3 regions of the Citricoccus parietis genome follow, and region 1 is predicted to be linked to each of the others. Evidence: predicted binding sites of a transcription regulator. Region 1 holds the regulator's gene; each other region holds the start of a gene.
What was found. Region 1 encodes LexA, which represses DNA repair genes until DNA is damaged. Its sites were predicted from a motif close to TCGAACANNTGTTCGA; they were not measured.
Positions count from the first base shown of each region.

Region 2: ACFFIO_RS02780 (HNH endonuclease signature motif containing protein) is a predicted target of LexA. The motif match lies at 2,138-2,153, and genes of this name have one in related genera.
Region 3: ACFFIO_RS05980 (HNH endonuclease signature motif containing protein) is a predicted target of LexA. The motif match lies at 6,436-6,451, and genes of this name have one in related genera.

Region 1 is NZ_JBHLWH010000027.1:156,490-166,321, reverse strand. It holds gene ACFFIO_RS09830 (class I SAM-dependent methyltransferase) at 1-463, opposite strand, end outside; gene hflX (GTPase HflX) at 813-2,396, shown strand; gene ACFFIO_RS09820 (ATP-dependent DNA helicase) at 2,393-4,489, shown strand; gene ACFFIO_RS09815 (hypothetical protein) at 4,486-5,382, opposite strand; gene lexA (transcriptional repressor LexA) at 5,388-6,131, opposite strand; gene ACFFIO_RS09805 (LysM peptidoglycan-binding domain-containing protein) at 6,342-6,701, shown strand; gene ACFFIO_RS09800 (Ig-like domain-containing protein) at 6,812-9,832, shown strand, end outside.
Region 2 is NZ_JBHLWH010000009.1:81,855-91,686, reverse strand. It holds gene truA (tRNA pseudouridine(38-40) synthase TruA) at 1-197, shown strand, start outside; gene ACFFIO_RS02780 (HNH endonuclease signature motif containing protein) at 220-2,019, opposite strand; gene rplM (50S ribosomal protein L13) at 2,566-3,009, shown strand; gene rpsI (30S ribosomal protein S9) at 3,045-3,542, shown strand; gene ACFFIO_RS02765 (peptidoglycan recognition protein family protein) at 3,811-5,043, opposite strand; gene ACFFIO_RS02760 (ABC transporter transmembrane domain-containing protein) at 5,618-7,465, shown strand; gene ACFFIO_RS02755 (ABC transporter ATP-binding protein) at 7,462-9,300, shown strand; gene ACFFIO_RS02750 (LysR family transcriptional regulator) at 9,297-9,832, opposite strand, start outside.
Region 3 is NZ_JBHLWH010000014.1:211,947-221,778, reverse strand. It holds gene ACFFIO_RS06000 (transglycosylase domain-containing protein) at 1-771, shown strand, start outside; gene ACFFIO_RS05995 (acyl-CoA dehydrogenase family protein) at 915-2,060, shown strand; gene ACFFIO_RS05990 (bifunctional 3'-5' exonuclease/DNA polymerase) at 2,133-3,989, opposite strand; gene ACFFIO_RS05985 (vWA domain-containing protein) at 4,096-6,111, opposite strand; gene ACFFIO_RS05980 (HNH endonuclease signature motif containing protein) at 6,570-8,567, shown strand; gene ACFFIO_RS05975 (sigma 54-interacting transcriptional regulator) at 8,602-9,832, opposite strand, start outside.

The DNA.
Region 1 (9,832 bases):
CGGGGGCCAGCCGGGGCAGCCACTGCAACAGGATCGAGTGCAGTGCCTCCTTGCCCACCCGGATCGGCGGATTGGACCAGATCAGGTCGAAGGTCCGTTCGGCCGGGACCTCGTCCGGCCGGTAGACGGAGACGTTGTCCAGGCCGAGGGCGGCGGCATTGTCCCGGCACAACTGCGCAGCACGGTCATTGACCTCCACCCCCGTGACCTGGGCGTCGGGGCTGGACAGCGCCAGCGTGAGGGCGAGCGGCCCCCATCCGGTGCCGATGTCCAGGAAGGAGCCCGACGACGGAGGGTCCGGTACCGTACGCAGCATCGCCGCGGTGCCCTTGTCCAGGCTGTCGGGGGAGAAGATGCCGCCCGCCGTCTCGACGGTGACGTCCCGGCCGGCCAAGGTGACGCTGAGCCGTCGTCGTTGTTCCGGGCCGACCGGCTCGGCGGAGAAGTAGTGTGCGGAATCCATCACGGCCGATGCTACCTCTGCTTGACAACGTCCCTATACTGGTTGGCATGTGGATTTACCTGCGTTGAGTCGGACGTGCCCCTGCGGCACCGACGCTCCGGACCCCGATCTCCCCGCTGTGCAGCGGGTCGAGACACCGTCCGTGATGGCACCCACTCTCCCCTGAGCCTGCGTGACCCGACTGTCCGGGTCCTGGTATGCCGCGATTCCTCGCGCCGATCCCACGCCGGCCCGACCCGTGAAGGAGGCCCTGGTGGCCCCGAAAACCCCCATCCACAGCGGCGACCTGAACACTCTCGGCGTCCCCGCCAGCGACTACCCTAGAGACCACACCTCATCCAAGGAGACCATGACCGAGACCACCCCGCAGGGGAACGAACAGCCCGCGAACGAGCAGCACGGGAACGAGTCCGAGATCCGGGACGTGATCGACCGGATCCTCGCGGCCGATGCAGCCAGTGCCGCCAAGAACGCCCCCGAACAGGGCCGGGCGCTCGCACTGTCTGAAGGCGGTGACGGGCACACCGAGGCGGACGGCGAGCAGTTCGACCTGGCCGAACGTCAGGCGTTGCGGCGCGTCAGCGGACTGTCCACCGAGCTCGAGGACATGAGCGAGGTCGAGTACCGTCAGCTGCGCCTGGAGCGGGTCGTTCTCGCCGGCCTCTGGTCCGAGGGGACCGCGGAGGACGCCGAGAACTCCCTGCGCGAGCTCGCGGCCCTGGCCGAGACGGCGGGGTCCGAGGTCCTGGACGGTCTGATCCAGCGCCGCCACCTGCCCGACCCGGCCACCTTCCTGGGCAAGGGCAAGGCCGAGGAGCTGCGCGGCATCGTGGCGATGACCGGGGCGGACACCGTCGTCGTGGACTCGGAGCTGGCACCCTCCCAGCGACGTGCCCTGGAGGACATCGTCCGCGTCAAGGTCATCGACCGCACGGCGCTGATCCTGGACATCTTCGCCCAGCACGCCCAGTCCCGTGAGGGCCGCGCCCAAGTGGAACTGGCGCAGCTGGAGTACCTGTTGCCGCGCCTGCGCGGTTGGGGTGAGTCCATGTCCCGCCAGGCCGGTGGCCGTGCCGCCGGCGGTGAGGGCATCGGCTCCCGCGGCCCCGGTGAGACCAAGATCGAGCTGGATCGCCGCCGCATCCGCACCCGCATGGCCAAGCTGCGCCGGGAGATCGCCGCGATGAAGCCGGCGCGTGAGACCAAGCGGGCCAACCGGCGTCGCAACCGGGTGCCTTCCGTGGCGATCGCCGGGTATACGAACGCCGGCAAGTCCTCCCTGCTCAACCGCCTCACGCATGCCGGTGTGCTCGTGGAGAACGCCCTGTTCGCCACACTGGATCCGACGGTGCGCAAATCCGTCACCCCGGACGGCATCGGCTACACGCTCTCGGACACGGTCGGCTTCGTCCGCTCGTTGCCGACACAGCTGGTCGAGGCCTTCCGCTCCACCCTGGAGGAGGTGGCCGACGCGGACGTGATCCTGCATGTCGTCGACGCCTCGCACCCAGATCCCGAGGGGCAGATCGCCGCCGTGCGATCCGTGCTCGCCGAGGTGGACGCCCGGCAGATCCCGGAGATCATCGTGCTGAACAAGGCCGACGCCGCCGACCCGGTGGTGGTGGCCCGGCTGCGTCAGAAGGAACCGCGGTCAGTGGTCGTCTCCGCCCGCACCGGGGAGGGGATCGAGGAACTCGAACGCGCCGTCTCGGACGCGATCCCGCGCCCGAACGTGGCCCTGGACCTGTTGATCCCGTTCACGGACGGGGACGTGGTCTCGCGCCTGCACTCGCCGGACGCGGACATCATCTCGGAGACCTACGAGGCCGAGGGCACGCGGCTCCGGGTACTGGTCCGAGAGGACATCGCCGAGGACCTGCGTCGCTATGCCGCCGAGAGGTCCGCGGACGGACAGGAGCGCGCCGGAGCATGACAGAGACGGTCGAGGAAGCCGCGCCGGCTGCCGTGGCGGGGCCCGCCGCCGAGCCCCGTACCGACGCCGAGCGTGAGGCCCTGCGGCTGCTGGACGCCGCCGTCACAGCCACCGGGGGTCAGCGCCGGGAAGGGCAGCGGCGCATGGTCGTGGAGGTCGCCCGGTCCCTGGAGACCGGGCAGCACCTGCTGGTGCAGGCGGGCACCGGCACCGGGAAGTCGTTGGCGTACCTGGTGCCGGCGCTCCAGCACGCCCTGGAGGCCGAGAACCCGGTGGTGGTGGCCACCGCCACCCTGGCGTTGCAGTCCCAGATCATGCGACGGGATGCGCCCAAGCTGCTGGAAGCCCTGCGGGACGAGCTGCCCCGTCCCATGAACATCGCCCTGGTCAAGGGCCGGTCCAACTACCTGTGCAAGCACAAGCTGGAGGGCGGCTTCCCGGAGGAGGACGGCCAGGCACTGTTCGGCATGGCCGACGACGGCGAGATGCTGTCCGGATCCGACGGTGGCCCGACCAGCCCCCTGGGCCGCGAGGTCCTGCGGCTGCGGGAATGGTCCGAGGAGACGGACACGGGGGACCGGGACGACCTCGATCCGGGCGTCACCGACCGCGCGTGGCGCCAGGTCTCGGTGTCCGCGGTGGACTGCCTGGGCGCCCAGAAGTGCCCGATGGCGGCCGAGTGCTTCTCCGAGCGGGCGCGCGCGGACGCCGGAGAGGCAGACGTGGTGGTCACCAATCACGCCATGCTCGCCATCGCCGCCTTCGAGGGACTCGCGGTGCTGCCCGAGTTCGAGGCCGTGGTGGTGGACGAGGCCCACGAACTCCAGGACCGCGTGACCGGGGCGGTGACCGGCCAGCTCTCCGGGGCCATCGTGCAGGCCGCGGCCTCCTCGGCCCGTAAGCACACGGCCATCGCCGTGGAGGACCTGGTGCAGGCCGGCGCCGGCCTTGACGCCGCCTTCACCGCCACCCCCACGGGCCTGATACCGCGTGGGCCGGACGAGGTCCAGCAGAACGCCCTGAAGGCTGTCCGTGATGCGGCCCGCCAGGGGCTCAGTGATTCCAAGCCGAGCGGGGGAGGTGCCGACTCCGCGGCCGACGGCGGGCGTCAGATGGCCCGATCCCGGATGCAGGACGTCCTGGACGTGGCCGAGCGGATGCTGGAGACCACCCCGGACACCAGTCACCCCGAGGTGCTCTGGGCGTCCCGTCCGGGCCACTTCGAGCCCGGCACCGGGTGGATCCCCGGGGACGAGTCCGCGGCTCCGATGCTCTACGTGGCCCCGCTGTCCGTGGCCGGCAAACTCCGTGAGGGACTCTTCGGCCAGGCCACGACCGTGCTGACCTCGGCCACGCTGGCCATCGGTGAGTCGTTCAACCCGGTGGCGGGATCCCTCGGCCTGATGGGCGAGGGGGCGCCGGCCTGGACCGGTCTGGACGTGGGCAGCCCCTTCGACTACCCGAGGCAGGGTGTGCTCTACGTGGCCCGGCATCTGCCGAAGCCGGGTCGGTTCGCTGCCCCCGAGGCCTATGACGAACTCGAGGCACTGCTCAGGGCGTCCGGCGGCGGCGCTCTGTGCCTGTTCTCCTCCAAACGAGCCGCCGAGGACGCTGCCGCCGAGATGCGCACGCGGCTCGGTCCGAAGCCCACGATCCTGTGCCAGGGCGACACCACGCTGACCGCCCTGGTGCGTCAGTTCGCCACGGAGGAGGACACCTGTCTGTTCGGGACCATGAGCCTGTGGCAGGGCGTGGACGTACCCGGCGAGTCCTGCCGCCTGGTGGTCATCGATCGGATCCCGTTCCCGCGACCGGACGATCCCCTGTCCACGGCGCGGTCCAGAGACATCAGCCGGCATGGCGGCAACGGGTTCATGGCGGTCTCCGCCTCCCATGCGGCGGTCCGCCTGGCGCAGGGCGCCGGCCGGCTCATCAGGACCGCGACGGACCGCGGTGTGGTGGCTGTCCTCGACTCCAGGCTCGCGACGGAACGGTACGGATCGTTCCTGCGTTCGACCCTGCCGGACTTCTGGCCGACGGCCGATCCCTCCGTGGTCCGCGGCGTGCTGGAGCGGCTCCGTCCCGCTGACTAGCGGATCAGCATCTCGAGGGCGCCGACCGTGCGAATGGCCCGCCATTCGATGCCGGGGGCCGGGCTCCAGGCCGGCCAGTCCACGGACCATCCGCCATCGGGCTCCTGGGCGGATGCGAGCCACCGGCGGTCCCGGGACATCACGGCCGCAGGGACCAGGCCGCCGTAGAGGTCCGAGGGGAAGGGGACCGTCCAAGGATGGTGGACCAGGTCGAGCGCATGGATGCTCTCGTCCTCAACGCCACCCTGCACGGGGAGGGAGCCGTTGGCGGACAACCGCTCACGAAGGGCTGCCAGAATCGGGCTGTCGACCGAGCCCGTGGGAAGGCCGTCCGCAGCGAGGAACCTCAGGGCGTACTTGGCCTCATAGGCGGGCAGGTCGCCGGCAGTCGCAGCCCGGGACAAGCGGAGGCGGCACCAGTCCGAGGCGGCCTCAGCCCACCCGCCCGCGAACCCCGTCAGCAGGGCTGCGGCGGCGAAGCCATACGTGAGGTGCGAACCGCCGGGAACCGGTTGGACCCACGGTGCATGGGGCCACTCGAGGGAGGCCTCGGTGACGAACGGCACGGAACCGTCCAGCCCGGAAGTCGAGGCCACCCATTCCAGTCCAGAGCGAACCCAGGGGTGCTCGGCCAGATCCCAACCGGCCAAGAGGTCCAGAGCCGTCAGCGTGGAGAGCGCCTCACTCTTCGGTGACTGCACATCGGGTTCGAGGCCGTGACCGAATCCACCGTCAGGATTGCGGTACGCCCCCAGGGCAGCCAGGACACCCTCGGTGCCGCCGCCGTGGAGCAGCAGGTCCACCCGGCGGCGTTCGAGCAGCCGCCCGTGGGTGTAGACGAACTCCTCGGCATCCGCCACGCGGACGCCCGGCGGCAGAGGCCGATGGTTCATGGGGCTCAGAGCGCCCGGAGTACCGTGACGACCTTGCCCATGACCGTCGCCTCGTCGCCGAGGATGGGCTCATACGCAGAGTTCTGCGGCAGCAGCCACGTGTGGCCATCCCGCTGCCGGAAGGTCTTGACGGTGGCCTCGTCGTCCAGCAACGCGGCGACGATGTCCCCGTTCTGTGCGTTGTTCTGCTGACGCACCACCACCCAGTCGCCGTCGCAGATGGCCGCATCGACCATGGAATCGCCGTAGACCTTCAGCATGAACAGTTCCCCCTCGCCGGTCAGTTGACGCGGCAGGGTCATGACGTCCTCGACCTGCTGGTCGGCGAGGATCGGCCCACCGGCGGCAATCCGGCCCACCAGGGGGACCGGGACGGCATCACCGTCGGCGGCCCCGGTGTGCAGGGTCCTCACCGCCCCCTCCGGCGTGGCTGCCGATTCGGGGGACGTGACGGCGGACTCGGCCACGAGGGCCAGGCCGTTCTCGTCCAGCAGGACCTCCATGGCCCGCGGGCGGCCCGGATCCTTGCGGATGTAGCCGAGCTTCTCCAGCTGACCCAGTTGATGGGTGACCGATGACAGCGAGGCCAAGCCGGCCGCATCTCCGATCTCCCGCATGGACGGCGGATACCCGTGTGCGGCGATCGCAGAGCGGATGGATCCGAGGATGATCCGCTGACGATCGGTGAGGGGCCGGACGCCGTGATCGTGGTGCGGGTCCGGGGCGGGAGTGGGAATCCGGGGGGCCATTCGACCATCCGTTCTTATCGTGTCCGTCGGTCTTGGTGAAGTGTCTCTTGCTGGTCGCTGGGTCCGACGGTACCGGAGTCACACCCTCGATTCAAAGATATGTTCGAATTTTTCTTGGCATGTTTCGAACAGGCGTGCTAGACATGACGTCGAAGCAGTCGAACACACGTTCTAGATGGCCCGGGGTTCCGGGAGGAGAGGCAGAAGAGCATGAGCACTGCAGCATCGGTCCAGATCCGCACGGCCGGCTCCGCCGGATTCCACCTGAACCGCCGTGGTCGTTTCCTCTTCGTGGGGTTCCCCGTCATCGTTCTGGCGGTCCTGGCCGCAGTGGCCGCCGTCTTCTTCGGCGCCCACGGGATGGCTCCGGCGGCGGCCTCCGATGACCAGCCGGCTGCGGACGTGGAGACGGTCACGGTGAACTATGGCGACACCTTGTGGGCCATCGCCGGGCGCACGGCCCCCGAGTCGCCCCGCAACGAGGCCATCCTGCGCATCGGCGAACTTAATGACCTCGACGGTGGCGACCTGCAGCCCGGTCAGGTGTTGTTCGTCCCCGCTGGGGCCTGAGTCTCCGCTGGCCCCGCAGGGAGTGCCGGGGGATTCGACTCCCTTCAGCCCGCCGCTAGGATGGCCTGGGTCCGTAGTGAGGCGGATCAACTGCTGATGACGGGGCACTCATGGGGAACAAGCGCAAGCAGATGAAGTCTGTGGCGACCCCGGTGGCCTTCTCCGCCGTCGGTGCCCTCGTGGCCACTGGTGCCTTCCTCTATCCCGGCTTCGACACGGCTGACCTCGACCTGCATGATGCCGGCATCTGGGTCACCCACAACAGTGGGGGATACGTCGGCCACCTGAACCACGAGTCCACCATCCTGGACGGTGGTTTCCGGCCCCCGGTGGAGGACTTCGAACTTCACCAGGAGGATGCCACCGCCCTCATGCTGGACCCGGCCTCCGGCGCCTTGACCTCCATTGACACCACCGCCATGGTCGCCGGCGACCAGGTCATGATGCCGGCCACCCAGGATTTCGCGCTGGGCGCCGGCGTCATCTCGGCCAGCAATCCCGCCGAGGGGGCCGTCTACGCGGGGACGGTGGACCCGACGCCCCAGGTCTCGACGGACGAACCGCTCTACGAGGCCGAGGGAGCCGTGACGTCGACGACCACGGTGGGTGGCGAGGTGTTCGTGGCGGACCTCGGCCGGGACACCGTGATTCGCTTCGCGGCCGAGGGCGAGCAGCCTGGTGCCCTGGTGGAGACCCGCCAGGACGGCCTCGAAGGGTTGTCCGGAATGCAGGAACCGCAGCTGGTGGCCGTGGGCGACGTTCCGGTGGTGGTGGACCCTGAGTCCGGCACCCTGTCCTGGCCAGGCCACTCCGTGCAGGATGAGCGGCTGGTGGGTGCGGTGCCACAGCCGTCCGGTCCTGAGGTGGACCAGGTGGCTTTGTCTACCGAGCGGGACCTGGTCACCGTGGCTCTGTCCAACGGGGACATTCAGGCCATGAGCATCGTCCCTCCCACGGACGCCTCCGCCGGATCGACCTCACCCGCTGGTGCTGACGGCAGTGTGGCGGCAACGGCCCCCGTTCGGGTAGCCGGTTGCCTTCATGCCGCCTCGGCCGTCACCGGGCACTACCTGCAGGACTGTGACGGTGAAGAACAGGATCAGATCGTCCCCATCCCCGAGCTGACGGCCGGCGCGGAGCTGGTCTTCCGGGTGAACCGCGATGTCGTGGTACTCAACGACACGACGTCCGGGACCAACTGGATGGTCCTCGACCAGATGAAGGTGGTCGCCAACTGGGACGACCTCGAACCGCCCCAGGGCGAGGGCGAGGAGACGGAGGAGGAATCCGACGAGGTCACCCAGGAGACCGCTCTGCCGGAGCGGCAGGAGGAGAACAGGCCGCCCGTGGCGGAGGATGACAGTTTCGGCGTGCGGCCCGGGCGGACCACGCAATTGCCCGTCCTGTTCAATGACTCCGACCCGGACGGTGATGTCCTGACGGTCTCCCTCGAGGGTGACCAGCCCTCAGTGGGCACGGTGCAGGAGATCATCGACGGCATCGGGTTGCAGGTCGTCGTCCCGAAATCCGCGAGCGGCCGGTCCGAGGTGTCCTATGTGGCCAACGACGGGCGTGGTGGCACGGATACGGCTCAGATCTCTCTGCAGGTGGTGCCGGACAGTGAGAATCGGGGGCCCACCCAGGAGCGCAAGGCGGTGCTGCGCGTGCCGGCCGGAGAATCTGTGACGAGCCAGGTCCTGACCGACTGGATCGACCCGGACGGTGACGACCTCCAGCTCGTGGGCGCCCTGGCAGAGGAGCCGGACACCGTGCGCACCCGTCCGGACGGCCAGCTCACGTACCAAGACAACACCGGCGAAGCCGGACGCCGGGACATCCAGGTCTCCGTGACCGACGGGCGCGAGACCACCACGGGCACGGTGCAGATCGAGGTCCTCGAACGCGGATCTGTCCATCCGCCGATCACCCAGGCAGACCACGTCACCGTCCAGGCGGGGCAGGAGATCACGTTCTACCCGCTCGAGAACGACACCGATCCACTGGGCGGCCAACTGCGCCTCGCCCAAGTGGCTGCTGTAGAGAATGCGGAGATCGACTACTCGGCCGCCGGGGGATCGGTGCAGTGGTCCTCGGATGTCGCCGACACCTACTACGTCGAGTATCTGGCGGCGAACGAGTACGACTCCGCCCCCGGGTTGATCCGCGTGGACGTCGTGGAGAGTGAGGAGAGCTCCGGACTGCCGGTGGCCGTGCGTGACATCGCGCTGTTGCCGGCGGGCGGTCAGACCCTCGTCAACGTCCTGGGCAATGACACCGACCCGACCGGAGGCGTGCTCGTGGTGCAGGGGGTCCAGGATGCCACGACCGAGTCCGGGGTGCCGGCCCCGTTGAAACTGGCCGTCGAGGACTTCAACCACATCCGGGTGGTGGACACCGGCGGGATGACCGGTCCCGCCACCTTCTCCTATTCAGTGTCGAACGCCCAGGGCACCTCCGAGGGTCAGGTCACCGTGGTGCCGCTGCCGGAACCGGAGGTCATGCAGCCGCCCATCGCCGTCGCGGATGCGGCGAACGTCCGCGTCGGTGATGTGGTCACCATCGACGTCCTGGCCAATGACACCCACCCCAACCAGGAAGAACTGAGCCTGAAGCCGGAACTCGACCGCCAGGTCGCCGAAGGCCGCGGGATCGGTTTCGTCTCCGATGGAAAGGTCAGGTTCCGCGCCGGCAGTGAGCCAGGGCGGGCCACTCTCGCCTACACGGTGCGTGCCCCGGACGGGCAGGCGGCCTCGGCCACCGTGGAGATCACCATGGTGCCGATGGATCGAGAGTCCAACAACCCGCCGGTGCCCCTCTCCGTGTCCGCCCGCGTGCTCTCCGGAGAAGCCGTGGCGGTGCCGATCCCGTTGGACGGGATCGATCCGGACGGAGACTCCGTGACCCTGGAGGGCGTGCAGTCGCCACCCACCCAGGGTTCCGTACGCATGGAGAAGGGTCGGCTGGTGTACACCGCCTCCAGTGCCGCCACTGGTTCTGACCACTTCACCTACTCGATCGTGGACCGGCTGGGCGCGCGGGCCACCGGCACCGTGACCATCGGGATCGCTCAGCCGCTGAGCACGAACCATCCGCCGGTCGCCTTGGACGACTCGGTCGAGGTCCGGCCCGGG
Region 2 (9,832 bases), on a different contig from region 1:
TTCAGGTGGGGGAGGGGCGCCATCCTGCCGGCTGGGTCAGCGAACGGCTGGAGGCCATGGTCCGTGACTCGCAGACGCGGCTCGCACCGCCGCACGCCCTGGTACTGGAGCACGTCGAATACCCAGACGTCGGCTCCGATCCCCGTGCTTTGGCCTCCCGCGCCGCTGGGACACGGGCGCGTCGGACCGTTGTGTAACTGCTGGCCGAGATCCATGGGTCTATCTCCGCCAGAATCGATTGCGCTGTGGTTGTCGACGTGGATCCAGATAAGGGGCCGGTATGAACCAGGGCCGGCCGGAGTCCATGTCGATGTCCCACGCGCCGGCGTGGACGGCGTGATGATGGTGGTTGCAGAGTAGGACCCCGTTGTCGACGGAGGTGGGTCCGCCGTGTTCCCAGTGTTCGACATGGTGCACGTCGCACCATGGCGCCGGGATCCAGCAACCGGGTGCGGCGCACCCTCCATCGCGGGCAGCGACCGCCTGCCGGAGCCGGGCGGGGAAGAGGCGCTGCGCTCGGCCGACGTCGAGGACCTCGCCGCTCGATCCGAGCACCACCGGGAGGATGTCCGCATCACAGGCCATGGCCCGGATCCTGGTGGGATGCATCGGACCGGTGAAGGTTGCTGAGGACTCGAACTGAAGGAGGTCTTCAGCGGTGACCGTGCCGGCCTTCTGCAGATCGCCCAGCAATGTGTGGAAGTCGATCAGGACCGAGACCTGGGGGCGGGTGCCACCCGTCGAGGGGAGCTGATCCGACTCGACCATGGCCAGGCCGCCGGCGATGCACGCCATCAGCCCGTCGAGTTGTTTCTGCTGGGTTGATCGCGGATCGACGGCAGCGACCGCCGTCAAGGAGCCGTCCTCCTCGGACTGGACCTCCGCCGTCAACAGCTGATCCATGCCCTCACCCCCAGGGACGCCACCTTCCGCACCCTCCATCGACTGGCCGCGGTAGGACGCACGGGGATTGGTGGCGGCGTTCGCCACCGTCAGCAGGTACTCGTTCTGCTCATCGTTGACCGCGAGCAGCCACTGGTGCAGTCCATTGCGTACCCCCTTGCGGATCAGGCCCTGCAACTGGGGCAGTGTGGCGTCGTTCGGCTCGGCGCCGTCGGGATCCAGGGCCGCTTCGGCCCACTTCAGCCAATGGGCCGCGACTTTGCGAAGCGTGCCCGGATCCACGGCCTCGGCCTGCGCCACCAGGCGTTCCTCGCCGTCATCCAGGAGGTCGGAGACGCCCTGTGGATCGGCCTCCACGCGTCGGGCCATCTGCCGGACGTTGTCTAAGGCCGTGGTGATGATGTCCACGGCGGCACGGTCCAATTTCCCTTCGTGGACGACGGCGGACAGCCGGGGGAGGGCAGGAGGCAGGGACTCACCGGTCAGCGTGCGGGTCGGCCGCAGGGTGGCCGCCCAACGCGTCCGGCGCCGGGCTTCGGTACCGTCGATCCGCAGGGCGATCTTGAGGTAATCGGTTGCATCTCGGAAGGCGGTCTTCCCCTGAGGGAGTCCGAGAAGGCGACGGCGTTCTGGTGGATTGTCGAAGGCCTCCACCGTGTGGCCCGTCAAAGTCATCTGGGCCGTCGCAACGGATCGCCCGACGGTCTCCAGGACCTGGTGCAGCACCGGGAGGGTGACAGCGGCAGGATGAGTGGAGGCTTCCCCCTTCAGGACAGGGGTCGGGTCAGGGACAGAGGCACCTGCCGGCCCCGGTGCCGCGTCCGACTCGTCGGGAAGGGAAGGCAGCATGGCTCCCCAGTCCCGACCGCCGCTGTCGTCGGGGACGGTCATGGCGGTGAACTCGCGCAAGGCCTCGGGGCCGGACAGGCGATGCACGACGGCTCGGGTGGCCTCCTGCAACAATGCCGTCAGGTGACCGAGCGGGAGCTCGTCCAGAGAAGGGAGTGGGGCGGTCCTTGAGCCGTGGTTGTCCACATCTTGGTGCTCATTCCTGTGTTCGTTCTTTTGTTCGTCCTGGCGCTCAAGTCCGTCTTGGTACTCGTGTTCGTCAGTCATGCCGCCCTCCTTTCCCTACTTGATTTCCCCTGAGTCTTGCTTTCCCCTACGCGCTTTCCCGTACCTGTTCCCCGCCGCCGGTGGAGGTGGCTTCTGCTGATTCTCTGCCCCGCAACATGGGAACATGTGTTCGAATGAGTCCATTCGATCACACCCTGCGGACGCCGAAAAGGGCTTCTGAGAATCTGTGGATGACAGGCCGCGATCGGCCATCTGTGGAGTAGCCCGCCACACTTCTTTCCCTGATTCCCCCTGATTCCCCCCGATCGATTTCCCCTGATTTCCAGCTGCTTTGCCCCTACTGCGCGGACACGGTAGTATTGACCTTCGTTGTGCGTGTCCTTTCCCGGATTCGCTGTACCCTCGGGTGGCCTGGTTGCATGGTCGCGATAGCCCAGGGCGCCGCCGGGAAGCTTTCGGACCCGGCCTCACTCCAGTCCTCACCTGGCGTACCGGCTGCGCACCGATGAACTCAGTGACTGGCCCACGGACTCACCGCCGCGGGCCGGGAATCTGTAACCGACACCGAACACGAAGGCAAACAACGTGCGTACGTACACCCCGAAGCCCGGCGATGCCGACCGCCAGTGGCACGTCATTGACGCCACTGATGTCGTGCTGGGTCGTCTTGCCAGCCAGACCGCAACACTGCTGCGCGGAAAGCACAAGCCGACCTTCGCCCCCCACATGGACATGGGCGATTTCGTCATCATCATCAACGCCGAGAAGGTGGCCCTGACCGGCGCCAAGCTCGAGAAGAAGCGCGCCTACCGCCACTCCGGTTTCCCGGGTGGTCTCTCCTCTGTCTCCTACGCGGAGCTGCTGGAGAAGAACCCGGTGCGCGCCGTGGAGAAGGCCGTCCGCGGCATGCTCCCGAAGAACTCCCTCGCCGCTGAGCAGCTGCACAAGCTCAAGGTGTACCGCGGTGCCGAGCACCCCCACACCGCCCAGCAGCCCAAGACGTACGAAATCGGCCAGGTCGCCCAGTAACGGGTCAGCACCACCACAATCTTTCAAGGAGAACCATGACTCTCAACGAGAATGAGTCCACCGAGGAAGTGGAGCTGACCAGCTACACCTCCGAGTCCACCAATGCCCCCGAGACCGTTGCTGTCGCTGAGCGCCCCGCGCTGACCGTCGGCGGCGGCGCCGTGGGTCGACGCAAGCAGGCCATCGCCCGCGTGCGCCTGGTCCCGGGCTCCGGCGCCTGGACCATCAACGGCCGCAGCCTCGAGAACTACTTCCCGAACAAGCTGCACCAGCAGGAAGTCAATGATCCGTTCAAGCTCCTCGAGCTCGAGGGTGCCTACGACGTCATCGTGCGCATCACCGGTGGCGGCCCCTCCGGTCAGTCCGGTGCCGTGCGCCTCGGTGTCGCCCGCGCCCTGAACGAGATCGACCGCGAGAACAACCGCGCCGCTCTCAAGAAGGCCGGCTTCCTGACCCGTGACGCTCGCGTCGTCGAGCGCAAGAAGGCCGGCCTCAAGAAGGCCCGCAAGGCCTCGCAGTTCTCGAAGCGCTGATCTTCACACTGCCCCTGGTGGGCGGGACCGCTGCGGCGGTCTCGCCCGGCATGCAGTAGCGCAGGAGCAATCCCGCGCACGACGCCGGCCGGTCACCCGGCGTGCGTCGGCCCACGGAACCCCGTGGTCCCGTTCCCTTCGTGGAACCGGGACCACGGGGTTTTGTCTTGCCCATGAGGCGCCCGCCGCTGAGGAATGGCCTGCAGTCAGCATGGCGCCCGCTGGCCGCAGGAGGCCCGCAGTCGGCGAGACCCCTGCCGCCGGCGGCCTACTGCCCGTGCTTCAGGGCGGCCCACGTCTCGGCACCGGCCACCCCGTCCACGGCCAGCCCGCGGGCCTTCTGGTAGGCGGACACGGCGGCCTCAGTCTGGTCCCCGAAGTGGCCATCGGTAGCCAGGTCGACGCCGCTGGAGGCCTTCAGGCCCCGCTGCAGGTACTCGACCTCGGTGCCGCTGTCCCCGGAACTCACCGTCGAGCCGGCGGCGTGGTGCGTCGCGAGGGCGCCCCAGGTACGAGGACCGGCGATGCCGTCCACTCCGGTGCCGAGCGAGGACTGGTACGCGCGCAGGGCCTTCTCGGTCGCGGGGCCGAACACGCCGTCGGCCGCGCCGGGATCATGGCCGATGGCAGCGAGGGTGACCTGGACCCGGCGCACGGCATCGCCTTCGTCACCGAGACGCACGGTGGGGTAGTCGCCGGAGGGACCCGAGCCGCCGTCGACCCCGTTGGCCAGCGCCGAGGCCACCTCGTCACGCAGGGCGGAGAGTTTGCCGTAGAAGGCGTCCCCGCAGCACAGGGTCTGGGCGCCGGGCACGTCCCGGTGGGCGATGATCCGGTCCACGCCGATCCCGTACCGCTGGCAGATGAAGGCGCTGAGGTGCACGAGGGAACTCCACTGCGCGTCCGTGGGGACGTCGTTGGTGTACATCCCGTCGACCTCGATGCCCACCGACTGGTCATTGAAGCCGTAGGCATGTGCGCCCTCGATGAAGCGGTTCCCGTCCACCACGGCGTCCAGCGAGCCGTGCCGGCCCTCGAGCATCTGGCCGCCGCGTGCGATGGTGAACTGCTGCCCCGTGTCCGCCCAGCCGTTGGTCATGTGGTTCCGCTGGATCAGCCGGGCCACCTCTTTGGCGGCGGCATCGGAGAAGTCGTCCGAGTTCACGTGGGTGGTGTGGTGGATGACCAGGTGCGTCGGCCGGCGCGTGAGGGTCGGGAGCGACCCTTTGGCGGCTGAGGCACCCCAGTCGCTCGTGGAGATGACGTCCGGCCGGCTCACGGTGGCGGCGAACGCCGGGGTGGTGGAGGCGGAGACGGCGGTCCCGAACGCGATGACACCGCCTAGGGCGGCGGTGCCCTGCAGCAGGCTGCGGCGGGACAAGCGGGCTGGTCGGTCCGGTCGGGAGGACACGGGCGCTGATGCGGCTGCGGTTGCAGCTGTGGGTGCGGGGGCGAACGCCGGTGCAGGCGCGGGGGCGGGTGCGGTGATGTGGTCTGTCACGTCAGGCTCCATTCAGAACGGCTCGCCATCTCGCGGGGGACTGCCGGGGAAGCACACGAGGGACGGACTGCTGGTGGTGGTCGACTTGAGACGGTGCCCCCACCGTACGCACGTGACGTGCGTCAATGCCGGTAGAAACGCCGGGGAACCAACGACGCCGGCCCGGTCCCGCCGGTCATCGGCTCGGCACGTTGCCTGCTCTGACCAGCCCTGCCCGCACGTGCACCCATGACGGCGGAGTCCACCGATGTCACCTCCCGGGCGACTCCATACGACAATGGACAGATTGGCCACCACCCCGAGGAGTCCGAGCATGCCGACATCGCCTGATCCGCCGGCTTCTCAGGCTCCCCAGGGTCAAGAGGCCCCGGAGATTCCGCGGGCGTCACGAACCACCGCACACTCCCCGTCGCACCCGGCAGCACCGAACGCGCGTCGCTCCGCCACCAAGCCGCCTGCCACCAAGCCGCCCGCCACCAAGCCGCCTGCCACCCATCCACCGGCGACCGCCGGCCACCTGCTGTGGCGCGCGATCCGCCGTCGCCGGGGCCGCGTGGCAGGGAGCCTGGCGCTGATGACGCTGTGGCAGGTGTGCGAGGCCTTCGTGCCGATCGCCATCGGGATCATCGTGGACGTGGCGATCGTCCCCCTGGACGGGCGGGCGATGCTCCTGTCCCTGCTCGGGATCGCGGCGCTGTTCACCGTGCTCTCCCTGGGCTACCGCTTCGGCGCCCGGCTCGCCAACACCGCGCTGCATCAGGAGGCCCACGCGCTGCGGGTGGAGGTCGCCGAGGTGCCGCTGGCATCCGGCGCCGTGGCCGCCCGGTCAAACGCGGGCGAGATTCTGTCCCTGTCCTCGGCGGACGCAGACGTCACCGCCCAGGTGTTCCGGCAGATCGCCGGTGGCGGCTCCGCGATCATCGGCCTCGTGGCGGTCTCGGTGTACCTGCTGGCCACGGACGTGATGGTGGGCCTCGTGGTGCTGGTGGGCGTGCCGCTCAGCCTGCTGTTGGTGGCCCTGGCCTCCCGCTCCATCTCACGGCACTCCACCGCGCAGCAGGAGGCGATCGGCCTGGCCAGCCGCCGGGCCGGTGACATCCTGGCTGGCCTGCGGGTCCTCAGCGCCGGAGGCGGTGAACGCTGGGCGAGCGCGCACTACCGGGAGGCGTCGCAGCGGGCCGGCCGGGCCGGCGTCGTGACGGCCGAGCGCAGCGGGCGGTTGGAGGCGATCGGCGCCCTCGGTACCGCCCTCGTGCTGGCACTGGTCCTGGTGGTGGCCGGCCAGCGCGTGCTGTCCGGCGACCTGGCGATCGGCACCCTGGTCTCGGTGGTCGGGGTCGCGGTGTTCTTCCAGGAGCCGGTGCGCACCATCACGGACATGATCGGCGCGTTCGTCCGCTCGCACGGCGCGGCCCGGCGGATCGCCGACTTCCTCACCGCGGTCCCGGCCGAGGCCACCGGTGACGAGGTCCCGGAGACGGCTGGACTGCGCATCACCGGTCTGGCGCTGGTCACGCCTCCCGGGCACGACGCCGGCGCCCCGGCCGAGCGCGACGGTCAGGTCCCGCTGGAGGCAGGTGTCCGGCACGGTGGCGAAGCCCGGCCGGACCGGTCAGCCCGGTTGGACCGGCCAGCTCGGCTGGACCCGTCACCCCGGCTGAATCTGGAGGTGCCGCCGGGCCGGTTCCTGGGTCTGGTGGTGGATGACCCTGCACAGGCCGAGACCATCCTCCAAGCCGTGGACGGACTGGGGGATCAAGCCGGAACGGTGCTGATCGGTGGGCATCCGCGCAGCCGCCTGGTGCCACGGCTGGCCGACCACCTGGTGGTGGCACCGCATCGGGTGGACCTGTTCGCCGGCACGGTGCGTTCGAACATCACCCTGCACCACGAGGGTCCGGGGCGCTCACACCAGACCACGCACCGTGCCCAGGCCACCATCGGGACCCCGGACCGTGGACGCGTCCAGATTGATCCGGCGGTGCTGGCCGCGGCGGGCGTCACCGAGATCATCAGCCATTTCGCGGACGGATTGGAGCACCGGGTGGACGAGGGCGGCCGCAACCTCTCCGGCGGCCAGCGTCAGCGCCTGGCCCTGGCCCGCGCCCTGCACGCCGATCCGGAGGTGCTCGTCCTGCACGAGCCGACCAGTGCGGTGGATGCCGTCACCGAGTTCCAGATCGCCCAGGACGTGAAGTCGCTGCGTTCCGGGGCCGCCGCCGGGTATCGCGCTGAGAACGGCTCCGGGTCCGCCACCACACGCACCGGCCCGCGCACCACCGTGGTGGTGACCTCCTCGCCGGCCTTCCTGGCCGCCGCGGACACCGTGGTGCAGGTGCACCGGGACGGCACCACCTCCACCGGAACGCACCACTCCCTGTTGGAGTCCTCGGATGACTACCGGATGGCGGTGGCCCGATGACTGTTCAGAGTGTGGACACCGCCCGGCCGCTGGCCCTTCCTTTGGCCCGGCCGAGAGAGTCCTTCCGCCTGCTCTGGCGGCACACCCGCGGCCAACGCGGATTCGTGTGGCTGGTGGGGATCGCGGGCCTGCTGGCCGCCGTCGCCGGCCTGGTAGCGCCGTGGATGATCGGCTGGCTCGTGGACGTCCTGCTGGCCGTCGGAGTCGGCGGCGGCGACCAAGCCCCGGCTGCCGCTGACGCTGCCGCTGCCGCAGGTACTGCCGGGGGCCCCGGTGCAAACGCCCCTGCCGCTGCCGTGTGGTGGGCCGCTGCAGCGGTGGCCGGAGCAGGACTGATCGCAGCCGCCTGCGCCTGGGCCGGCCAGGCGTGGCTGGCCCGCGCCGCCGAACCCACGGTGGCCAGGCTGCGCGAGGCCGTGATGGACCGGGCCCTGCGGATCGGTTCGGCGCGGCTGGACGGCACCGAGACCGGCGATCTGGTGTCCCGGGTGGCCGAGGACGCCCGCGAGGTCAGCCAGGCGGCCACCACGGTGGTGCCCCTGGTGGTGCAGTCCCTGTTCACGGTGGTGGTCTCGGCCGCGGGCCTGGTCGCGGTCGACTGGCGGCTGGGGCTCGTGGGACTGCTGGCCGTCCCGATGTACTGGACCACCCTGCGCTGGTACCTGCCCCGTTCCGGGCCGATCTACCGGGACGAACGGGCCGCCTTCGGCACCCGCGCCTCCCGGCTGCTGGGCGGGATCACCGGGGCCCGGACCCTGCGCGCCTATGACGCCCAGGGCCCGGAACTCGAGCGCATCCACGCCGCCTCCGCCCAGGCCCGCAATCTGTCCATCGGGGTGTTCGGCTTCCTCACCCGCGCGTTCAGCCGGAACAACCGGGCCGAGGCCGTGGTGCTCGGGGCCATCCTGGGTGCAGGGTTCCTGCTCGTGTCCGCCGGATACATCACCGCCGGCGCCGTGACCACGGCGGCCCTGCTGTTCCACCGGCTGTTCAACCCGATCGGGGCGCTCGTCGGCATGTTCGACCAGGTCCAGTCCGCCGGGGCCTCGCTGGCCCGGATGGCCGGCGTCGTCTCCCTGCCGGTGCCCGAGCGCACCGCGCGGCTGCACGGTGGCGCGCTGGAACTGGCCGGCGTCTCCCACACCTACGACGACGGCACCCCCGCCCTGCACGACGTCCACCTGAGGATCGGGCCGGGGGAGGTGGTGGCCGTCGTCGGGACCACCGGGGCGGGCAAGTCCACGCTGGCGCAGATCGCGGCAGGACTGGCGGCACCGACGTCCGGGACGGCGCGACTGGGCGGGATCGAGCTGGTCGAGGCCGATCCGGGCAGTCTGCGTGAGCAAATCACCATGGTCTCCCAGGAGGTGCACGGCTTCGCCACCACGGTGGCCGAGAACCTGCGTGTGGCCCGGCCGGAGGCCGACCGCTCGGCCCTGGTGGCGGCCCTCGAGTCCGTGGGGGCCGGTTGGGTGGGGCACCTGCCGCAGGGCCTGGACACCGAGGTCGGGCAGGGCGGCTACCGGCTGGATCCCATGCAGCTGCAGATGCTGGCCCTGGCCCGGGTGGCGCTCGCGGACCCGCAACTGGTGGTGCTGGACGAGGCGACGGCGGAGGCCAGCTCGGCCGGAGCGCGCCGGCTGGACGACGCTGCGGCCCGGGTGCTTCAAGGCCGAAGCGGACTGGTGGTGGCCCACCGGCTCAGCCAGGCCGTGGCCGCGGACAGGATCCTGGTGATGTCAGCCGGGCGGATCGTGGAGTCCGGGACCCACGATGAGTTGCGGGCGGCCGGCGGGGCCTATGCGGAGCTCAGTCGGGCGTGGTTTGGTGGCTAGTTCGTGAACCAGCTGTCGTCATAATCGCCGATGTGCTGGGGATAGGGATAGGCGACCAGGGCCTCGGCAACGACATGGCGCAGCCACTCGACCGGGGGAGAGGGGGCCACCCGGCGCAGGGTGTGGAGGCCGACATGGCCGGGTTCCAGGGTAAACGGGAGGATGAATTTCCGCACCGGGCTGCGCTTGACGAACATGTCCCCGAGGAACAGCGGCACGACGCAGTACGACTCGGTGGCGGCGAGGGTTTCGTCGACCACGGAGTAGTTGGGCAGGGCGATCGGAGGTTGCTGATGTCCGTGCAGATCGCTGAGCGTCCGCTCCACGTGCTGGTGACCCAGTGCTCCCGAGACCTCGATGCGCTGTTCGGCGACAAGGTCCTCCACTGTCGGTTCCGGGGAGAGCCGCGGATGCGATGCAGCGCAGACGCCGACGTAGGGCATGTCCATCAGGTGGTCGCGGACCACGATGTCCTCGGAGAACGTCGGCACGGCAATGGCCCCGTCGATCTCGCTGCGGCGCAGCTTGTCCT
Region 3 (9,832 bases), on a different contig from region 1:
GACGACGGCCAGCCCCTGAATCCCGCCAACCCCTCGTTCATCCTCGGTGCCGAGGAGTTCGCGCCCATGACCCAGGCCGCCGCCTACGCGGCCTTCGCGAATGACGGCCAGTACTGCGCCCCGCGCTCCCTGGTCTCCGTCAAGGACATCAACGGCAAGGAGTACGACGTCGGCGCACCGGAATGCGACCAAGCGCTCGATCCCGAGGTGGTCGCCCAGCTGAACGAGACACTCACCAACATCGCCCAGCGCACCGCGGACGAGACCGGCCAGACCGAGACGGTCGAGCAGGCTCCGATGGGCGGCAAGACCGGCACCAACAACGCGCAGTCCTCCACCTGGTACATCGGGTACACCTCCGGGCTGTCCACGGCCAGCTGGGTGGGGCGCTACCAGGACCTGAAGTCCCTGGCCGGCGTTCCCGTCAACGGGCAGCGCCACGAGGACTTCTGGGGCAGCACGCTCGCGGCACCCCAGTGGTTCGACTACATGGGCCAGACGGCGCAGCAGTACCCGGCCGAGGAGTTCCGAGCAGCCCAGGACTCACCGATCCAGAACCCGGGATCCCGTGACCGCTACCAGATGGGCGGAGACGGCACCGAACCGGGCAACGAACCCGAGCGGCCCGGCGATGCCGCTGATGGGACTCCGGACAACCCCGATGCGGACTCACCCTCCGGGCCGGCGCCCAGCGGGACGGCCCCGACGCCCGCCGAGTCCGGATCGCCGAGCCCGACGCCGTCGGGCTCCGGTGCGCCCGCGGCGCCGTAGTCCAACGGTCTGCGGCCGGACCACTGCCATGCCGGACGGTGGGACTCTCGGTGTATCCCAGTGGACCAGGGGTCGAAACCTAAGCTACTCATGAGTAGTATCTTGGTGTCACACCCAGTCACCACCGCTCCGGGAGGATCACCGTGCGCCGCCGCATATTCGAGACCGAACATGAAGACTTCCGCGATGCCGTAGCCGAGTTCGTCAGCCGCCAGGTCACCCCGAACATCGAGGCGTGGGCCGAGGCCAAGGGCCTGCCGCGGGAGTTCTGGCTGCAGGCTGGCCAGCAGGGCCTGCTCGGACTGGAGGTCCCGGAGGAGTTCGGCGGCGGCTATCCGCAGGACTACCGCTTCAACGCCGTGGTCTTCGAGGAACTGGCCAAGGCCAGCTTCGCCATCTCCTCCTGCGTGGGCATCGACGCGGACATCGTGCCGCCCTACATCGTGGACCTCGGCACCCCGGAGCAGCACGCCCGTTGGCTGCCCGGCGTGGCGGAGGGCTCCGTCGTCACCGCCATCGCCATGACCGAGCCGTCCGGCGGCTCCGACCTGGCCAACCTCAAGACCACCGCAGTGCGCGATGGCGACGAGTGGGTCGTCAACGGTTCCAAGACCTTCATCACCAACGGCTACTCCGCCGACCTGGTGGTGGTGGCCGCCCGCACCAGCCCGGAGAAGAAGGCCAAGGGCATCACCCTGTTCGGCGTGGAGACCGGGATGGCGGGCTTCGAGCGGGGCCGCAAGCTGGACAAGGTCGGCCAGCCCGAATCGGACACCGCCGAACTGTTCTTCACGGATGTCCGCGTCCCGGCCGAGAACATCATCGGCCAGGTGGACACCGGTTTCATCCAGATGATGAAGAACCTCCCGCAGGAACGTCTGGGCGCCGCCGTCTACGGGCTCGCCCACGCCCGTCAGATCCTGGACGAGACCATCGGCTACGCGAAGGATCGCAAGGCCTTCGGCCAGTCGATCGGGGCCTTCCAGCACAACAAGTTCCTGCTGGCCGAGCTCGTGACCAAGGTCGAGGTCACCCAGGCCTTCCTCGACGACGCCATCATGGCCCACACCGCAGGCGAGCTCTCCGCCGTGGATGCGGCCAAGGCCAAGTACTGGGCCTCGGACGTGCAGAACGAGGTCATCGACCACTGCGTCCAGTTGTACGGCGGCTACGGCTACATGAACGAGTACCGGGTGGCCCGCGCCTGGAAGGATGCCCGCGTCAACAAGATCTGGGCCGGCTCCAACGAGATCATGAAGGAGCTCATCGGGCGCGATCTCGGGCTCTGAACCGAGGATCACGTTCTGAGATTCGGTTGCGGGGGATCTCCCGCCGCGGGCACATCGGGCGCACCGGGCGCGTCAGTGGGCGGCGGCGTAGGACTCCGCAGCGGAGATCGAGAGCGGGAACTCCACCGGGGCCGCCCCGAACAGCAGCCGCCCGGCGGCCTGGGCCGCTTCCGTGACGATCCGATGCACGGCCGGCGCCTCCTCGGCGGGGCCGTGCAGGACCACCTCGTCGTGGACGAAGAACACCAGGCGGGTTTCCAGGGGACGCAAGCTCCCTTGGGCTGTGGTGGTGCCGTCGCGCAACCGCCGGCGGATCTCACCCATCCAACACAGGGCCCATTCTGCCGCGGTGCCCTGGATGACGAAGTTGCGGGTGAACCGGCCGGCCGACCGGCGCACGGTCCGGGCCCGCGCCTCCGCCTCGGCCGTGGACACGTTTCCGGTGACCTCCAGCCACTCCGGCGCGGCCGGCGGGGAGGTCCGCCCCAGCCAGGTGGAGACCTGTCCGCCCTCCTCACCGCGCCGCGCCGCGCGCTCCAGCAGGGCGATGGCCTCGGGGAACAACCGGCGCAGGTGGGGCATCAGCGCCGCTGAATCACCCGTCGTCGCGCCATACATGGCACCGAGCAGTGCCACCTTCGCCCGGGAGCGCTCGCCGAGCTCGGAGCCGGCGCGCCGGCCCTGCTCGGCGACGGCCAGGTAGAGGTCGTGACCGGAGCCGGCCTCGGCCAGGGCTCGGTCCCCGGACATGGCGGCGAGGATGCGCGGCTCCACCTGGGAGGCATCGGCCACCGTGAGCAGATGACCCGGGTCGGCTCGGACAGCGTCCCGGACCACGGCCGGGATCTGCATGGCGCCCCCGCCGTGGGCGGCCCACCGGCCCGTCACCACCCCGCCGACGGAGTAGGCCGGATGGAAACGGCCGTCCTGCACCCACTCGTCCAGCCAATGCCACCCGTTGGCCGTCCACAGCCGGTACAGACGCTTGTACTCCAGCACGCCGGAGATCAACCCGGACCGCCGCTGCGAGTCGGCGCCGCCCTCAGCGGCCCAGCCCTTCAGGTCCCAGGCCCGGGTGGAGGCCACGCGGATGCCGGCGAGGTTGAGCCCGCGCAACAGGTCCTGGGGTGAATCCGGATTGAGGCCGGGCACTCCGAGGGTGACGGCGATGTCCTCCGCGAGCTCCTGCAGGAGTCGGGGGCGCTGTCCCTCCGCCGGACGGGGGCCCAGCATCTCGGCGAGCATCCGCTCGTGGAGGTCCCGGCGCCACGGCAGGCCCTCGTGCAGGATCTCCGCCGCGATGAGAGCGCCCTGGGACTCGGCGGCCAACAACAGCTTGAGCCGGTGGCGGTGCCGAGATCCCGCCACCGCGTCCAGCTGGGCCACCAGTTCGCGCGCCAGCTCGGGCGCTGTGGGGGTGTCCTGCCCTCGACGGTTGGTTGAGGGCAGATCGAAGAACGTTCCCTGATCCGCCCGTGCGGCCGGTGGCTCTGCTTCCCACGGCTCGGGTTCCAGCACCGGGATGGGGACGGTGGGGGAGTAGGGGGTGCCGGGGGACGTGGAGGTATCGGCGGAACCGGTGGGGGTGCCGGCGGGGCCGGTGAAGGTGGAGGTGTCGGCGGGACCGGTGAAGGCGGTGGTTAGGATGCGCTGGCACAGACCCAGGTCCCAGCACCGGCCGATCTCCACGCCGGCCTCGAGCAGTGGCCGGTAGTCCCTCGCCACGGAGGCGAACACCCAGCGCACGGTCTCGGGGCTCAGTCCGAGCCGGCCGGGCAGCGAGCGCACCACATCGGGCAGCGCGGCGGCGGTGACCGGCGAGAGGGACTCGATCCGGCCGTCGTCGACCAGCACAGGTAGCCAGTGCCCGGACTGCCCGGAGCTCGAGCCGGGTGCCGGATCAGGGGCCGGGCCCAGGACGATGTGCATCCACCCATTCAACCCGACCCGGGCACTCAACCGTCTCCAGGTGCCCCTGGACACGGTTGGACCCGCTGGGGGCCGGCGCCAGCCAGTCAGTTTCAGTCAGTCAGTTTTAGCCAGTCCAGTCCGGACCCGGTCGGTCCGATGGGTGCGAGCGCGAGCGGAGGAATTCGCCCACGACGGCGGCGCCCAGGTCGTCCGCCTCCGGTGCCACCACGCGGCCGTCCACCCGGCGCGCCATGGCGGCGAGGAAGTCCACCAACCCCGGGTCGGATCCCAGCCGGAAGAAGGTGGTCTCCGCACCGAGCCGGCCGACGCGGTCGAGTTCGGCGATGGTGGCGCGCAGCGTTTCGCGGTCGGGCGGATAGGAGAACCACGCCTCGGGGCCGGCACCGCCGTGGTGCAGGAGATGCGCGGTCGGTTCGCCGTCGGTGACGATGAGCAGCACCGGCTGCAGGGTGGGGTGCTGGCGGAAGAATCGGGTGGCGAGCATCAGCCCGTGGTGCAGGTTGGTGCCCTGTTCGCGCATGGGCGGCAGGGCGGTGAGCTCGTCGATGTCCACTCGCTGGGCGTAGCGGCCGAACTGCACGAGTTGCAGCTGGTCGCCGCGGAACCGGGTCGCGACGAGGTGGTGCAGGGCCAGCGCGGTGCGTTTCATGGGCACCCAGCGCCCCTCGGCCGCCATCGAGAACGAGGTGTCCACCAGGAGCGCCACGGCGGCCTGGGTGCGGGCCTCGGTCTCCTGGACCTCGACGTCGGCCACCTCGATCCGCAGGGCGGTCCGGGGATTCCTGCCCTCGGTGACCGTGCGGCTGATCGCGTTCGTGATGGTCTGTGTGACGTCCCAGGGCTCGACATCCCCGTACTGCCACGCCCGGCTCGAACCGGTGAGTTCGCCGGCAGCCCCGGCCAGCCGGGTATCGCGCTGGCCCTGCCGGCCCGAGAGGCGGCCGGCGGCGTCCTTGAGCAGGGACGTGCCGAGCTTGCGCACGGCCTTCGGGGAGAGCCTCAAGTCCCCGTCAGCGCCGCGTCGCAGCAGACCGCTGTCCCTGAGGGCCTTCTCGAGTCGTTCGAGGGTCCTGGCGTCGGCGGCGGCCTCGTCCCCGAGCTGGCGGGCCAGCCGGTCCACATCCACGTCTGACAAGGTGGAACCGAGAGAGGATTGGGAGAGCTGGTCGCTGAGCTGATCGAGTTCGGCCAAGTCTTGGAAGGCCCCGGTGCCGTCTCCGAGGCCGAGCCCCTGGTCGCCGTCGAACTGTTCGGCACCGGTCCAGTCCTCGCCGGGGCGCAGGCCTTGGAGATTGGCGTCGAGACGGTTCAGCTGGTCCAGCAGGTCCGCCGAGCCGAAGGCCTGTGCAGACAGGGCCATCAAATCTTCACGCTGTTCCGGGGACATGGAGCGGAGCATGCGCTGGGCCGCAGCGGAGCGCTCGGCGAGGGTATCGATCAGCTCGTCGATGTCTTTCGGGTCTTCGGGGAACTGGTCACCGTGCTGGGCCATGAAGTTCTGGAAGTCCTCGGGGGTGTCCTCGCCACGGGCATGCTTGTCCAGCAGATCGTTGAGGTCCCGGAGCATGGCGGAGATCGCCGTTCGATCCTGCTCGGTGGCGTTCTCCAGCGCGTTCTTCATGCCGGCGAACCGCTGGTCGAGCAGCTCGCGGCCGAGCAGGTCCTTGATCTCCTCGAAGGCGCGGCGCGCGGTGTCCGACTGCCAGTCATACTCGGTCAATTCCGTGACGGCGGCGGCCGTGGAGGCAGGGAGGTTCTGCAACTGCATCTCCCGGAAGGCCCGGTCGGTGCCATCCATCCGGATGTCGCGGGCCAGCTGTTTGCGCTCCTCGAGGACGGCCTCATCCAGCAGCTTCTTCGCCTCCTGGAGGGTGCCGTCCAGGCGGTGCCGGCTGAGCAGGTCCCGGCGCTTCTGCTGGACGCGACCGGCGAGTTCGTCCAATCCGGCCATCGTCCGTCCGCCGCGGCGCAGGAACTCGCGCAGGGCCTGCGCGGGAGAGTATCCGGCCATGACGTCATCGGCCACGGCGTCGAGTGCCTCGGAGAGGTCGATCGGCGGTGCTAGTGGATCGGGGCCGCCGTCGTAGCGGCCATAACGTGAGGACTGGTGATGTCTCACGGTGACTCCTTCCCCTGACGAGGGGCCTCAGCCTTCCACCGCCACTCTACGTCTTCCCGACGCCGGCACCACTAGGTTCTTCCGCTTCTCCGGGCCCACCTTCCCGATGCCGGCACTGCTTGGTTCTCCGTTCCATCATCTTCCCGACGCCGGCATCATCAGATTCTCCGGTTCCGTTGTGGGGTCTTGGGGTCTTGGGGTCGACGGTGGCTCTCCGGTGCCGCTGTGCGGCGTGCGGCGGCCGCCGCCTGCACAGGAGTCCCATGCTCGGAGTGTTGTCCCCAGGCCCAGGACGCGGCCTCGTACCACGTCCGTGCCGTGTGTTCGAATATGTGTACTAGCCCACCCGGTGGGCATCGATCGACGGTCTCAACTGTCGAACAGCCGGCGAATCGTCATCGGGCATGACATGGATGGGCAGTGCCGGTATGAGAGGAACGGGGGTGGCAAGGACAGTGTTGATCGATAAGGATGGGGCGTCCTCTCTGGACCTGCCCGAACTCCTGGCGGTCGCCCGCGTGCTGGTGGAGGAGGTGGCGGCACGGGCCGCTGATCCCGGCCTGTTGGGATACCTCGACCGCTTCGCTGAGGAGCCGGAGGTCGATCGGTCGGCGGAGTGGGGCCTCTATGCCCATGTTGCCGACGAGGCACCCGGTGAGACGGCGACCGGTCCTGGTGCTGACAATCCCCAGCGGAAGGGATCGGCGGCGTCCTTGCCCATCGTTCTGGCTCAGGTGGAGGAACTGTCCCGGTGGCTCGACTCGGCTCGGACCGGATTGGCGGGGCATACGGATCGGATCTTCGACCTCCACACCACCCGGCGTGAGGTGTTGGGAATACCGGAGGGCAAGACTGCGTACCGCAATGGCCCGGACTATCTCCGGCAGACCTTGCGGATCCACCGAGTCGAGGCGAAGAAGAGAGTGGCGCGGGCGCAGTGCGTGCTGGCCAGCCATGACCCGACCAGCTTGCAGCCCGATGCCGTGGTCGCTCCGAAAATGCCGGAGCTGGCTCGGGCCGTGGCCGAGGCAACCATGGATTCGGCCTCGGTGGACACCGTGGCGGCAACCCTGGCTGAGGCTGCCCGGGATGCTGGGCTGGCCGGTGTCGATCCAGACCTCGTACACGGCCTGGTCACCGAGGGGGAGCGGATCCTCGTCGAACATGCCTGCCAGTCGGATCCTGAAACCGTGAAGAAGGTCTGCTCGCACTGGCGCCAGCGCTTCGATGCGCTGGTCAACCCGGATGGCCTGGAGCCGACGGACGCCCAGGCCAACGCAGCTCAAGGGTTGTTCTACCAGGGCAGAGGCCAAGCCAACCTGCATCGGTGGCTGCTGATGGCTACGGATCTCCAGCATGAGGTCCTGCAGACCATCGCCGCCGATGCCACCAACCCGCGCAAAGACCCGCGCAAGGACGAGGGCACCGGTACAGAAATCGACGCCGGGGTTCAGAACACAGGCGGCGACTCTGGGGTTCAGAGCACAGACGACATCGCGGTCGAACGCGAACGCGAACGCGAACGCAAGCCCGACGTCGACTCCGGTGTGTTGACTGGGTACGAGGGGGGAACGACGACTCGAAGCGCGGCTGACCTGGGAATCGGGGCCGCTGCGGAGCCCTGGGCCGGCCAGGTCCGAGAGATGGCGGCCCTGGATCCACGCAGTCTGGCGCAGAAACGGCTCGATGGCCTGGTGAGTGCCCTGACCGGCGCCTTGGCCCTCACCTCGACGCCCGCACAGTGGTCGAAGGACGGTGCCGAGGGCAGTATGGGCAACGACCGGCCAGATCTCGGCGGCGGCGCGTCACGGCCCCAGGTGCTGGTGACGATCGACTACCAGACCCTGGCCGGACGGTTCCGGGAGCATCAAGCCACCGTTTCGCCGGAAGCCACCGGTTCTCTGCTCTCCCAGGCGGCCTATACCGGTCCGGTGAGTCCGGCCATGATCCGGCAGCTGGCCTGTGACAGTGACCTGATCCCGATCGTGCTCGGCGGCAAGGGAGAGGTGCTGGACGTGGGACGGTCCCAACGGCTCTTCACGCGCAAGCTCAGACGGGCGATCACGGCCCGGGACGGCGGCTGCGCGGCACCGGACTGTTCCATCTACGCCCCGTGGTGCGAAGCGCACCACATCCAGCACTGGGAACACGGCGGTCCCACGAGTGTGGACAACGGAGTCCTGCTCTGCTCGCATCACCACCATGCTGTGCATGCCGGAGCCTGGGAGATCGAGGTCGTCGACGGGATTCCGTGGTTCATTCCGGCTCGCTATCACGATCCCACCCAGACGCCGCGTCGCAATCACTATTGGCGGACGGGCTCCAGTAATTCCACCACGATGAACGGTAATAAACCTTCAAGCAAGAACGAGGGTGACGGTCATGGTTGCGGTGAGCGCGACGACAGCCACGACGGCGAAAGCGGTGGCGAAGCAGACCAGCAGGGTGCGGCGTAACCGGTTCGATGTGGTGGGGTGGCCAGTGGCACCTTTAGCCGTAGACGGTCTGGCCGTCGTCAGACTCCTTGGAGAGTTCGCGGGCCAGGTACAGACCCTCGAGGGCCAGCTCGATGGCGCCGGCCCGATGCCCGAGGGATTGCCCGGCGGACGCATCCGGTGCCTGTCCTCCAGCATTGTGTCCTGCGGCAGTGTGTCCTACTGTGAGGTCTCCTGCTGTGGGGCCTCCTCCGGAGTCCGTCTGCGAAGTGGAATCTTGGGCAGCCAGGCCACGCAGCCGTTGGTCGATCTCGTCGTACAAGGTCGGATCCTCGAGTTCGGGCAGATCCGCCAGGAACTCGGCCGCGGTCACGCGTTCGCCGGTGGTGGTGCGGTGCCCGTCGAAGGCGTCGACCAGCGGTCCGAAGTCGAGGCCGGCAAAATGCTCCCGCACGGTCTGGGCGGTTGCGGTCCGCAACAGGTGCTCGAGGATCTCGTCCTCCCGGCCCTCCTCACCCGACTCGAACTCGATCTTGCCACCGAGCACTTCCGCAGCGGATTCCAGGTCCACGAGGCGTGCCACGGGTTCGTCGCCTCGAACGGTCGCCCGATGGCGGGCTGCGGCGGCGACGGTCTCGGCACCGGCAATGGCAAAACGAGCAGAGACTCCCGAGGACTGATTGACAGCGCTCGAGGATCGCAGGGCACGGGTGAACCTGGCCAAGATCTCCAGCACCACGTCCGGGACCTCCGCGGTGAGTCGTGCCTCCTGCCGGATCACCGCGATCTCGTGGGCCAACTCAAGGGGGTAGTGAGTGCGGATCTCCGCTCCGAAGCGGTCCTTGAGCGGAGTGATGATGCGGCCACGGTTGGTGTAGTCCTCCGGGTTGGCGGAGGCGACCACCAGCACATCCAAGGGCAGACGCAGCACGTAACCCCGGATCTGGATGTCCCGTTCCTCCATGACGTTCAAGAGAGCCACCTGAATCCGTTCGGCCAGGTCCGGCAACTCGTTGAGGGCGACGATCCCACGATTGGACCGCGGGACCAGCCCATAGTGGATCGTCTCCGGGTCGCCCAGACGGCGGCCCTCAGCCACTCGCATCGGGTCCACGTCGCCGATCAGATCGGCCACGGAGGTATCCGGCGTCGAGAGCTTCTCCACATACCGCTCCGAACGATGCCTCCACGCCACGGGCAACCGGCCGCCGTCGCGCGCAGCCCGTGCCCGGCTCTCAGAGGTGAGGGGCTCGTAGGGGTGCTCGTTGAGTTCGGACCCGGCGATC